DNA from 2 places in the Streptomyces sp. NBC_01092 genome. Region 2 is predicted to be linked to the other one. Evidence: riboswitches for the same ligand, from Rfam matches in the RefSeq annotation. Region 2 holds a riboswitch; the other holds the start of a gene.
The links. Region 2 has a riboswitch for glycine ahead of gcvT (glycine cleavage system aminomethyltransferase GcvT). Riboswitches for the same ligand answer to the same signal wherever they lie in the genome.
Positions count from the first base shown of each region.

Region 1 (4,413 bases), 5.5 Mb from region 2:
TTCTACGCCTCGGTGGAACAGGCATCCAAGCCGAGCCTGCGTGGGAAAGCCGTGATCGTGGGTGGGCTCGGACCGCGGGGAGTCGTCGCCACGGCGTCCTACGAGGCCCGGGTCTTCGGGGTTCACTCGGCGATGCCCATGGCCCAGGCGCGTCGGCTGGCGCCCAACGCCGCGTATCTCGTGCCGCGCTTCGGGATCTACCGCGACATCAGCGAGCTGGTGATGAGGCTGCTGCGGGAGCTGTCGCCGCTGGTGGAGCCGTTGAGCCTGGATGAGGCGTTCGTGGATCTGGAGGCCGGGGAAGCGGCCTGGGACGAGGCGTCGGCGCGGCTGGTGGGCGCGAAGCTGCGCGCCGACATACGGGCCGCCAGCGGGCTCGCCGGGTCGGTGGGGCTGGCCGCGTCCAAGATGCTCGCGAAGATCGCCTCGGAGCAGGCCAAGCCCGATGGGCTGGTGCTGATCGAGCCGGGGACCGAGCGGGCGTTGCTGGGGCCGATGTCGGTGCGGACGTTGCCGGGGGTGGGGCCGGCGACCGGGGACCATCTGCGGCGGGCCGGGATCCATACGGTCGAGGAGATCGCTGAGGCGGGTGAGGACGAGCTCGTACGGATGCTGGGGAAGGCGCATGGGCATGCGCTGTACGCGATGGCGTTGGCGCATGACGAGCGGCCCGTCGTGGCCGAGCGGGAGGCCAAGTCGGTGTCCGTCGAGGACACGTATGACGTGGACATTCATGACCGGGTTCGGGTGGGGGTGGAGGTTCAGCGGCTGGCCGATCGGTGTGTACGGCGGTTGCGGGGGGCCGGGTTGTCGGGGCGGACCATCGTGCTGAAGGTGCGGCGGTATGACTTTTCGACCTTGACGCGGTCCGAGACGTTGCGGGGGCCGACGGATGATCCGGCTGTGGTCCGGGAGGCTGCTGCGCGGTTGCTGGATTCCGTGGATACGACGGGTGGGGTGCGGCTGCTGGGGGTCGGGGTCACCGGGCTGGCCGACTACACGCAGGAGGATCTGTTCGCTCAGGCGGCGGGGGAGCGGGGGGAGGGGCCGGTGGAGGACGGTGAGGAGGAGGCGGCTGCGGTGGCGCGGGGGGATGAGGCGCCGAGTGAGCGGCGGTGGCACGCCGGGCACGATGTGCGGCATGCCGAGTATGGGCATGGGTGGGTGCAGGGGAGTGGGCTTGGGCGGGTGACCGTGCGGTTCGAGACGCCTGGGTCGGAGCCGGGGCGAGTGCGGACGTTTCGGGTGGATGATCCGGGGTTGGAGGCGGTGGAGCCGTTGCCGCTGGTGGCGGAGAGGGCTGGGGAGAGTGGGGAGCCCGGGGGGTCAGGGGGGCTTGGGGGATCTGTGGTGTCTGAGGGGCCTGGGCTCGCTGTCTGAGGGGGCTGGGGTTGGTGGGGACGGTTTTGGCTTGGGGGGCGGAGGGTGGGGGAGTCGGGCGGGGCGTGCGGGGCAAGGTGGTGAGCCGAGCGGTTGCGCGGTTGGTGCCTGCTGTGCCGGCGTCGGGGGTGCCGTGGGGGTGGGGACGCTCGCCCCGCGCTGGCGGGGTGCCGCTGCGCCCACCCGTGCCGCCCCAGCGGCACGACTGCCCGCAGCTGGGTGGGGGAGGCGGGTGGGTCTCGGGTGCTGAGTCGAGCGGGCCGCTGCTGTGAGAGCGGGTGCGCCGCCCCTGGGGAGGTAGGCAGGTCCCAACTACGGCTTCGAGTGGGCTTCGGGTACGAGAGTCGAGCGGGCTGAAAGTACGGCGGTCGGGCAGCGCAGCTTCGCGAAGCGGGTGCGTGGCGGCTGCGGGAACCGAGCAGGGCCGGACCTGCCGGCGTAGGCCACGGGAGGCCGGCGCGTTCCAGGGCTGGGCCCAGGTGTGGGTGAGTCGGGTGGGTTGCTGCGAGAGTCGGGCGCCTCGTAGCTCCGCGAAATCGGGTGAGCCTGGCTAGCGGTGTTGGGCAGGGCCTTGTACCTGTGCGGGGTGTGGTGCTGTTGAGTCGGGCGGTTAGGGGTGGGGGGTTTTGGGGCCGTTTTCTTCTGGGGTTTCTTTGGGGGCCAGGGTGCCGAAGTCTCGGTCGGGGGGTGGGGGTGGGGCGGCTACGTCCAGGCCGTAGTGGTGGTAGAGCTGGAGTTCTTGCTCGGGGGAGAGGTGGCGGCCTACCCCGAAGTCGGGGGCGTCCTTGATCAGGGCGCGGTCGAAGGGGATGTGGAGGGTGCCCTCCACCAGCTCGCTGGGCTCCAGGGGGACGAAGGCGTCCCGGGAGAACAGGCCGGTGCGTATCGCCGCCCACTCCGGCACCCCGGTCGCGTCGTCGAGGTAGACCTCGTCGATGGTGCCGATTTTGGTGCCGTTGCGGTCGAAGGCCTTGCGGCCGATCAGATTGCGCGGATCGATGTCGGTCTGCACGGGCCCTCCACTTGGTCGCAACTCATCCGTAAGCACTACGAAAAGGCAGATTGGTGAGAGCGGCCACTCGAAGGTCCGTGCGTTGACCTCGCTGGTAGTCTTACTAGCGGCTGCTGACCCCGTGCGGGAGAGTCCTCCGGACATCACCGGAGGCGCCGAAGGAGCAAATCCTCCCCGGAATCTCTCAGGCACACGTACCGCACGGACGAGGTCACTCTGGAAAGCAGGGCGGGTGTCGATGGCCTCCGCTCTCACCGACGGTGAAAGCCGGCGGCCCTCGGGCGGCCCGGTGAAGCTCTCAGGTTGAGATGACAGAGGGGGAGGCCGTCGGGGTACCCGTGCCGTGGTGCCCCTCGAAGGTCGTGTCAGACCAGGAGGCCTCCGTAATGACCGCCCATCGCATTCCGCTCTCCGAGCTCGAGCAGGGTATTCCCTTCGAGCAGCGTCATATCGGTCCTGATCATGAGGCTCGGGCGAAGATGCTCGCCCAGGTCGGGTACGGCTCGCTCGATGAGCTCACCGCCGCCGCCGTGCCGGATGTGATCAAGAACGCCGACTCCCTGGAGCTTCCCGGCGCGCGTACCGAGGCCGAGGTGCTGGCCGAGCTGCGATCGCTCGCCGACCGCAACCAGGTCCTGGACTCGATGATCGGGCTCGGGTACTACGGCACCTTCACGCCGCCGGTCATCCTGCGCAACGTCATGGAGAATCCGGCCTGGTACACCGCCTACACCCCGTACCAGCCCGAGATCTCGCAGGGACGGCTCGAGGCGCTTCTCAACTTCCAGACCATGGTCGCCGAGCTCACCGGGCTTCCGACCTCCGGTGCCTCGCTGCTCGACGAGGGGACCGCCGCGGCCGAGGCCATGGCCCTGTCGCGGCGCATGGGCAGGAACAAGAAGGGACTGTTCCTGGTCGACGCGGATGTGCTTCCGCAGACCATCGCCGTGATCGAGACCCGTGCCGAGCCGACCGGCGTGGAGATCGTGGTCGCCGACCTCAGCGACGGCATTCCGGCCGAGATCGCCTCGCGTGACATCACCGGCGTGCTCCTGCAGTACCCGGGCGCCTCCGGTGTCGTACGGGACATCAAGCCGGTCATCGACCAGGCGCACGAGCTCGGTGCCCTCGTCACCGTCGCCGCCGACCTGCTCGCGCTCACGCTGCTGAAGTCGCCCGGTGAGCTCGGGGCGGACATCGCGGTCGGGACGACGCAGCGGTTCGGTGTGCCGATGGGCTTCGGCGGACCGCACGCCGGCTTCATGGCCGTACACGAGAAGTTCGCGCGCAGCCTGCCCGGGCGGCTCGTGGGTGTGTCCGTGGACGCCGACGGGAACAGGGCGTACCGGCTGGCCCTCCAGACGCGTGAGCAGCACATCCGGCGCGAGAAGGCGACCAGCAACATCTGTACGGCTCAGGTGCTGCTCGCCGTGATGGCCGGGATGTACGCCGTCTACCACGGTCCCGACGGGCTGCGGGCCATCGCCCGGCGGACCCACCGCTACGCCACGATCCTCGCCGCGGGGCTCACCGCCGGCGGGGTCGAGGTCGTGCACGGTTCCTACTTCGACACGCTGACCGTGCGGGTACCCGCGAAGGCCGCCGAGGTCGTCGCCGCCGCCCGGCAGAACGGCGTCAACCTGTACCTCGTCGACGCCGACCACGTCTCCATCGCCTGCGACGAGACCACCCTGCGGGCCCAACTGGGCGCCGTATGGACGGCGTTCGGGGTCGAGGGCGACATCGAGGCGCTGGACGCGAGCGCCGAGGAGGCGCTCACGGACGGGCTGCTGCGCACCGACGACTACCTCACGCACCCCGTCTTCCACCAGAACCGCTCCGAGACGGCGATGCTGCGCTACCTGCGCAGGCTGGCCGACCGTGACTACGCGCTAGACCGCGGCATGATCCCGCTGGGCTCCTGCACGATGAAGCTCAACGCGACCACCGAGATGGAGCCGGTCACCTGGCCGGAGTTCGGGCAGCTGCACCCCTTCGCGCCCGCCGAGCAGGCGCAGGGC
Region 1 covers NZ_CP108659.1:1,936,625-1,941,037, reverse strand. The annotation lists gene OG254_RS08520 (DNA polymerase IV) at 1-1,380, shown strand, start outside; gene OG254_RS08515 (PRC-barrel domain-containing protein) at 1,991-2,392, opposite strand; glycine riboswitch at 2,507-2,602, shown strand; gene gcvP (aminomethyl-transferring glycine dehydrogenase) at 2,779-4,413, shown strand, end outside.
Region 1: another riboswitch for glycine. It lies ahead of gcvP (aminomethyl-transferring glycine dehydrogenase); the one in region 2 lies ahead of gcvT (glycine cleavage system aminomethyltransferase GcvT).

Region 2 (4,413 bases):
AGGCCGAGAGCACCTCCTCCAGTTCGTTGCCGGGCCATCCGCCGTGCGGATGGGGGTGTGGGTGTGCCGGGAAGTCCGCGGGGAGATCCGCTGCGAAGTCCATCTGTGTGACCGCCTGCTGTGAACCACGTCTGTGGCTCAAAAGGCTATCGGGTGTCCCCCCGGCACCGGTATACGGGCGGTCGGCCCCACAGACGGCCGGTCCGGCCCGCACCCGCCCCGGCTCCGGGTGGTCAGGGGGCACGCCGCCGGGCTCGATCTTCATCGGCCGGCATGCCGCCCCGAAGGGCAGCTCGCCGGGCTGCTCCAGGTCGCCTTCGCCGGGCTCGACCGCCAACGCTGCTGGGCCGGGGCGAGAAGTCCCTGTCCAGCAGTCAGCCGGCGAAGCCGATCCGGCGCAGGGCGTCCGCCGCGTCCCGGTCGATCAGCACCGCCGAGCCGCAGCCCTGGGGCAGATCGCCCTTCGCCGCCGCGCGCAGCAGCCGGGACGCCGCCGTGCGGTGGCGCAGGAAGGCGTACCGCGAGACGCCTCGGCCGCGCTCGCGCTGGCCCTCCAGGGCGGCGGTCGGCGTCACGTCGAGCAGCAGCAGATGCAGGGTGCCGCCGCGGCGCCGGGCCTCGCGGGCCAGCCAGGCGCGCACCCAGGCCTGCGTACCGCAGTCGTGCACGACGACGCCCTTGCCGGAGCGCAGCGCGCGGCGCAGTCCCGCGTAGTGGGCGAGGCGGACCAGGGGGCGGTAGACGGCGTAGGGGAGGACGCCGGGCATGCGGGCGTCCCAGCGGTCCCGGGTGTCCTGGGAGTCGATGCGCAGGCCCTTCACGGTCCGCTTCATCAGCGTGGACTTGCCGCTGCCGGGCAGGCCGGTGATCACGACGAGGTCCTTGGGGCCGAAGAGCAGCGCATGCGGGCTGTGGCCGGAGCGCTCGCGCAGATCGCGGACCACGGGCGCGGGGCACGGGGCGTGGCCTTCGACAGCGGGGGCCGCGGGCTGCTTGGGCAGCGCGAGTCCCGAGGTCGTGGCGTACGCCGTGGTGCGGTTCACCGTCATCGTCCTCCTCCGGGGTCAGGAGTCCCCATCCCCACTGAGCGTAAAGAGAAGGTAATAGAGGATCTCTCGTATTTTCGTTCGCTTCCTGCCACAAGCCGGTTACAGACATGGCCCTGCCGCGGACGAGCCTGGCATGCAATGATGGCCGCGCCAACTGCATACCGGCCGCTTGAATCCGCGCGGGAGAGTCCCCAGCAGTCCACCGCTGGGGCGCCGAAGGAGCAAGTCCCTCCCTTGAATCTCTCAGGCCCCGTTACCGCGCGGGCGAGGCACATCTGAAAAGCGGGCCGCTTCCTTGTCCTCGGACGGGCGTGGCTCCACCCAAGGTGCAAACCATGATCGTCCCCGTGGCGGTCGCGGCGAACCTCTCAGGTTCCGATGACAGATGGGGAGGAACGACCTCGCCCGTCATGCCTTGGGAGACAACCGACCGATGAGCAGCACTGACCCCTCCGAGAAGCGCCGTACCGCGCTCGATGCCCTGCATCGCTCGCTCGGCGCGACGATGACCGACTTCGCCGGCTGGGACATGCCCCTGCGCTACGCCTCCGAGCGCGACGAGCACAACGCCGTACGCACCAAGGCCGGCCTCTTCGACCTCTCGCACATGGGCGAGATCACCGTGACCGGTCCCGCTGCGGCCGCTCTGCTGAACCACGCCCTGGTCGGCAACATCGCCTCCGTCGGCGTCGGCCGCGCCCGCTACACCATGATCTGCCAGGCCGACGGCGGCATCCTGGACGACCTGATCGTGTACCGGCTCTCCGAGACCGAGTACATGGTCGTCGCCAACGCCTCCAACGCCCAGGTGGTGCTCGACGCCCTGGTGGAACGATCCGCCGGCTTCGACGCCGAGGTCCGCGACGACCGCGACGCCTACGCGCTGCTCGCCGTCCAGGGACCCGAGTCCCCCGGCATCCTGAAGTCACTCACGGACGCCGACCTCGATGGCCTGAAGTACTACGCCGGCCTGCCCGGCACCGTCGCCGGCGTCCCCGCGCTCATCGCCCGCACGGGCTACACCGGCGAGGACGGCTTCGAGCTGTTCGTGAAGCCGGAGCACGCCGTCGAGCTGTGGCAGGCGCTGACCAAGGCCGGCGAGGGCGCCGGCCTGGTCCCCTGCGGGCTGTCCTGCCGGGACACGCTGCGCCTGGAGGCGGGCATGCCGCTGTACGGCAACGAGCTGACGACCTCTCTCACTCCCTTCGACGCCGGGCTGGGCCGGGTGGTGAAGTTCGAGAAGGAAGGCGACTTCGTCGGGCGCGAGGCGCTGACCGAGGCCGCCGCCCGCGCCTCGCAGAACCCGCCGCGCGTCCTGGTCGGCCTGGTCGCCGAGGGGCGTCGGGTCCCGCGCGCCGGGTACCCGGTCGTCGCCGGCGGCGAGGTCATCGGCGAGGTCACCTCCGGTGCGCCCTCCCCCACCCTGGGCAAGCCCATCGCCATGGCGTACGTCGACGCCGCGCACTCGGCGCCGGGCACGGCCGGCGTCGGCGTGGACATCCGCGGCAGCCACGAGCCGTACGAGGTCGTGGCGCTGCCGTTCTACAAGCGGCAGAAGTAGCGCCACGCGAAGAGACTGACAGCGGTACGTGCGTGACCCTGCGCACATTTCCGCTGATCACCCACGTATCCAGCAGTCCCCCATTCACCACCACTCCCGCGCGTACAGGAGAATTCAGGCCATGAGCAACCCCCAGCAGCTGCGCTACAGCAAGGAGCACGAGTGGCTGTCGACCGCCGAGGACGGCGTCGCGACGGTCGGCATCACGGAGTTCGCGGCCAACGCGCTCGGTGACGTCGTCTACGCCCAGCTCCCCGAGGTCGGCTCGACCGTGGCCGCGGGTGACACCTGCGGCGAGCTGGAGTCGACCAAGTCGGTGTCCGACCTGTACTCCCCGGTCAGCGGCGAGGTCACCGAGATCAACGAGGACGTGGTGAACGACCCGGCCCTGGTGAACTCCGCCCCCTTCGAGGGTGGCTGGCTGTTCAAGGTCCGCCTCACCCAGGAGCCGGACGACCTGCTCTCCGCCGACGAGTACGCCGCCCACACCGCCGGCTGAGGAGCCGTATCCCTTATGTCTGACACGTCTTACACGTCTGACAAGTCGCTTCTGAACGCGCCCCTGCACGAGCTGGACCCGGCGGTCGCGGCCGCGCTGGACGCCGAGCTGGAGCGTCAGCAGTCCACCCTGGAGATGATCGCGTCGGAGAACTTCGCTCCGGTCGCGGTGATGGAGGCGCAGGGTTCGGTCCTGACGAACAAGTACGCCGAGGGCTATCCGGGCCGGCGCTACTACGGCGGCTGCGAGCACGTCGACGTCGCCGAGCAGATCGCCATCGACCGGGTCAAGGAGCTGTTCGGCGCCGAGTACGCCAACGTGCAGCCGCACTCGGGCGCCTCCGCCAACCAGGCCGCGCTGTTCGCGCTGGCCCAGCCCGGCGACACGATCCTGGGCCTGGACCTGGCGCACGGCGGCCACCTCACCCACGGCATGCGGCTGAACTTCTCCGGCAAGCAGTTCAACGTGGTCGCCTACCACGTGGAGACCGAGACCGGTCTTGTCGACATGGCCGAGGTGGAGCGCCTGGCCAAGGAGCACCGCCCGAAGGTGATCATCGCCGGCTGGTCGGCGTATCCGCGGCAGCTGGACTTCGCCGCGTTCCGGCGGATCGCCGACGAGGTCGGCGCGTACCTGTGGGTCGACATGGCGCACTTCGCGGGCCTGGTCGCGGCCGGCCTGCACCCCAACCCGGTGCCGCACGCGGACGTGGTGACCTCCACCACCCACAAGACGCTGGGCGGCCCGCGCGGCGGCATCATCCTGGCCCGCAGCAAGGAGTTCGCGAAGAAGCTGAACTCCTCCGTCTTCCCCGGCTTCCAGGGCGGCCCGCTGGAGCACGTGATCGCGGCCAAGGCGGTCTCGTTCAAGGTGGCCGCTTCGCAGGCGTTCAAGGAGCGTCAGCAGCGCACGGTCGAGGGCGCCCGCATCCTGGCGGAGCGGCTGACGGCCGCCGACGCCCGTGCGGCCGGGGTGAACGTACTCTCCGGTGGCACGGACGTGCACCTGATCCTGGTCGACCTGCGCGACTCGGAGCTGGACGGCCAGCAGGCCGAGGACCGTCTCCACGAGGTCGGGATCACGGTCAACCGCAACGCCGTCCCGAACGACCCTCGCCCGCCGATGGTCACCTCCGGCCTGCGCATCGGCACGCCCGCCCTGGCCACGCGCGGCTTCGCGGCGGAGGACTTCGCCGAGGTCGCCGATGTCATCGCCGAGACGCTGAAGGCGCCTTCTCCCTTCGGGGGGGCCGACGTCGACGCGCTCAAGGCCCGGGTCAGGGCACTGGCCGAAAAGCACCCGCT
Region 2 covers NZ_CP108659.1:7,389,865-7,394,277, reverse strand. The annotation lists gene OG254_RS33715 (enhanced serine sensitivity protein SseB) at 1-103, opposite strand, end outside; gene OG254_RS33710 (AAA family ATPase) at 375-1,049, opposite strand; glycine riboswitch at 1,220-1,318, shown strand; gene gcvT (glycine cleavage system aminomethyltransferase GcvT) at 1,483-2,610, shown strand; gene gcvH (glycine cleavage system protein GcvH) at 2,732-3,109, shown strand; gene glyA (serine hydroxymethyltransferase) at 3,125-4,413, shown strand, end outside.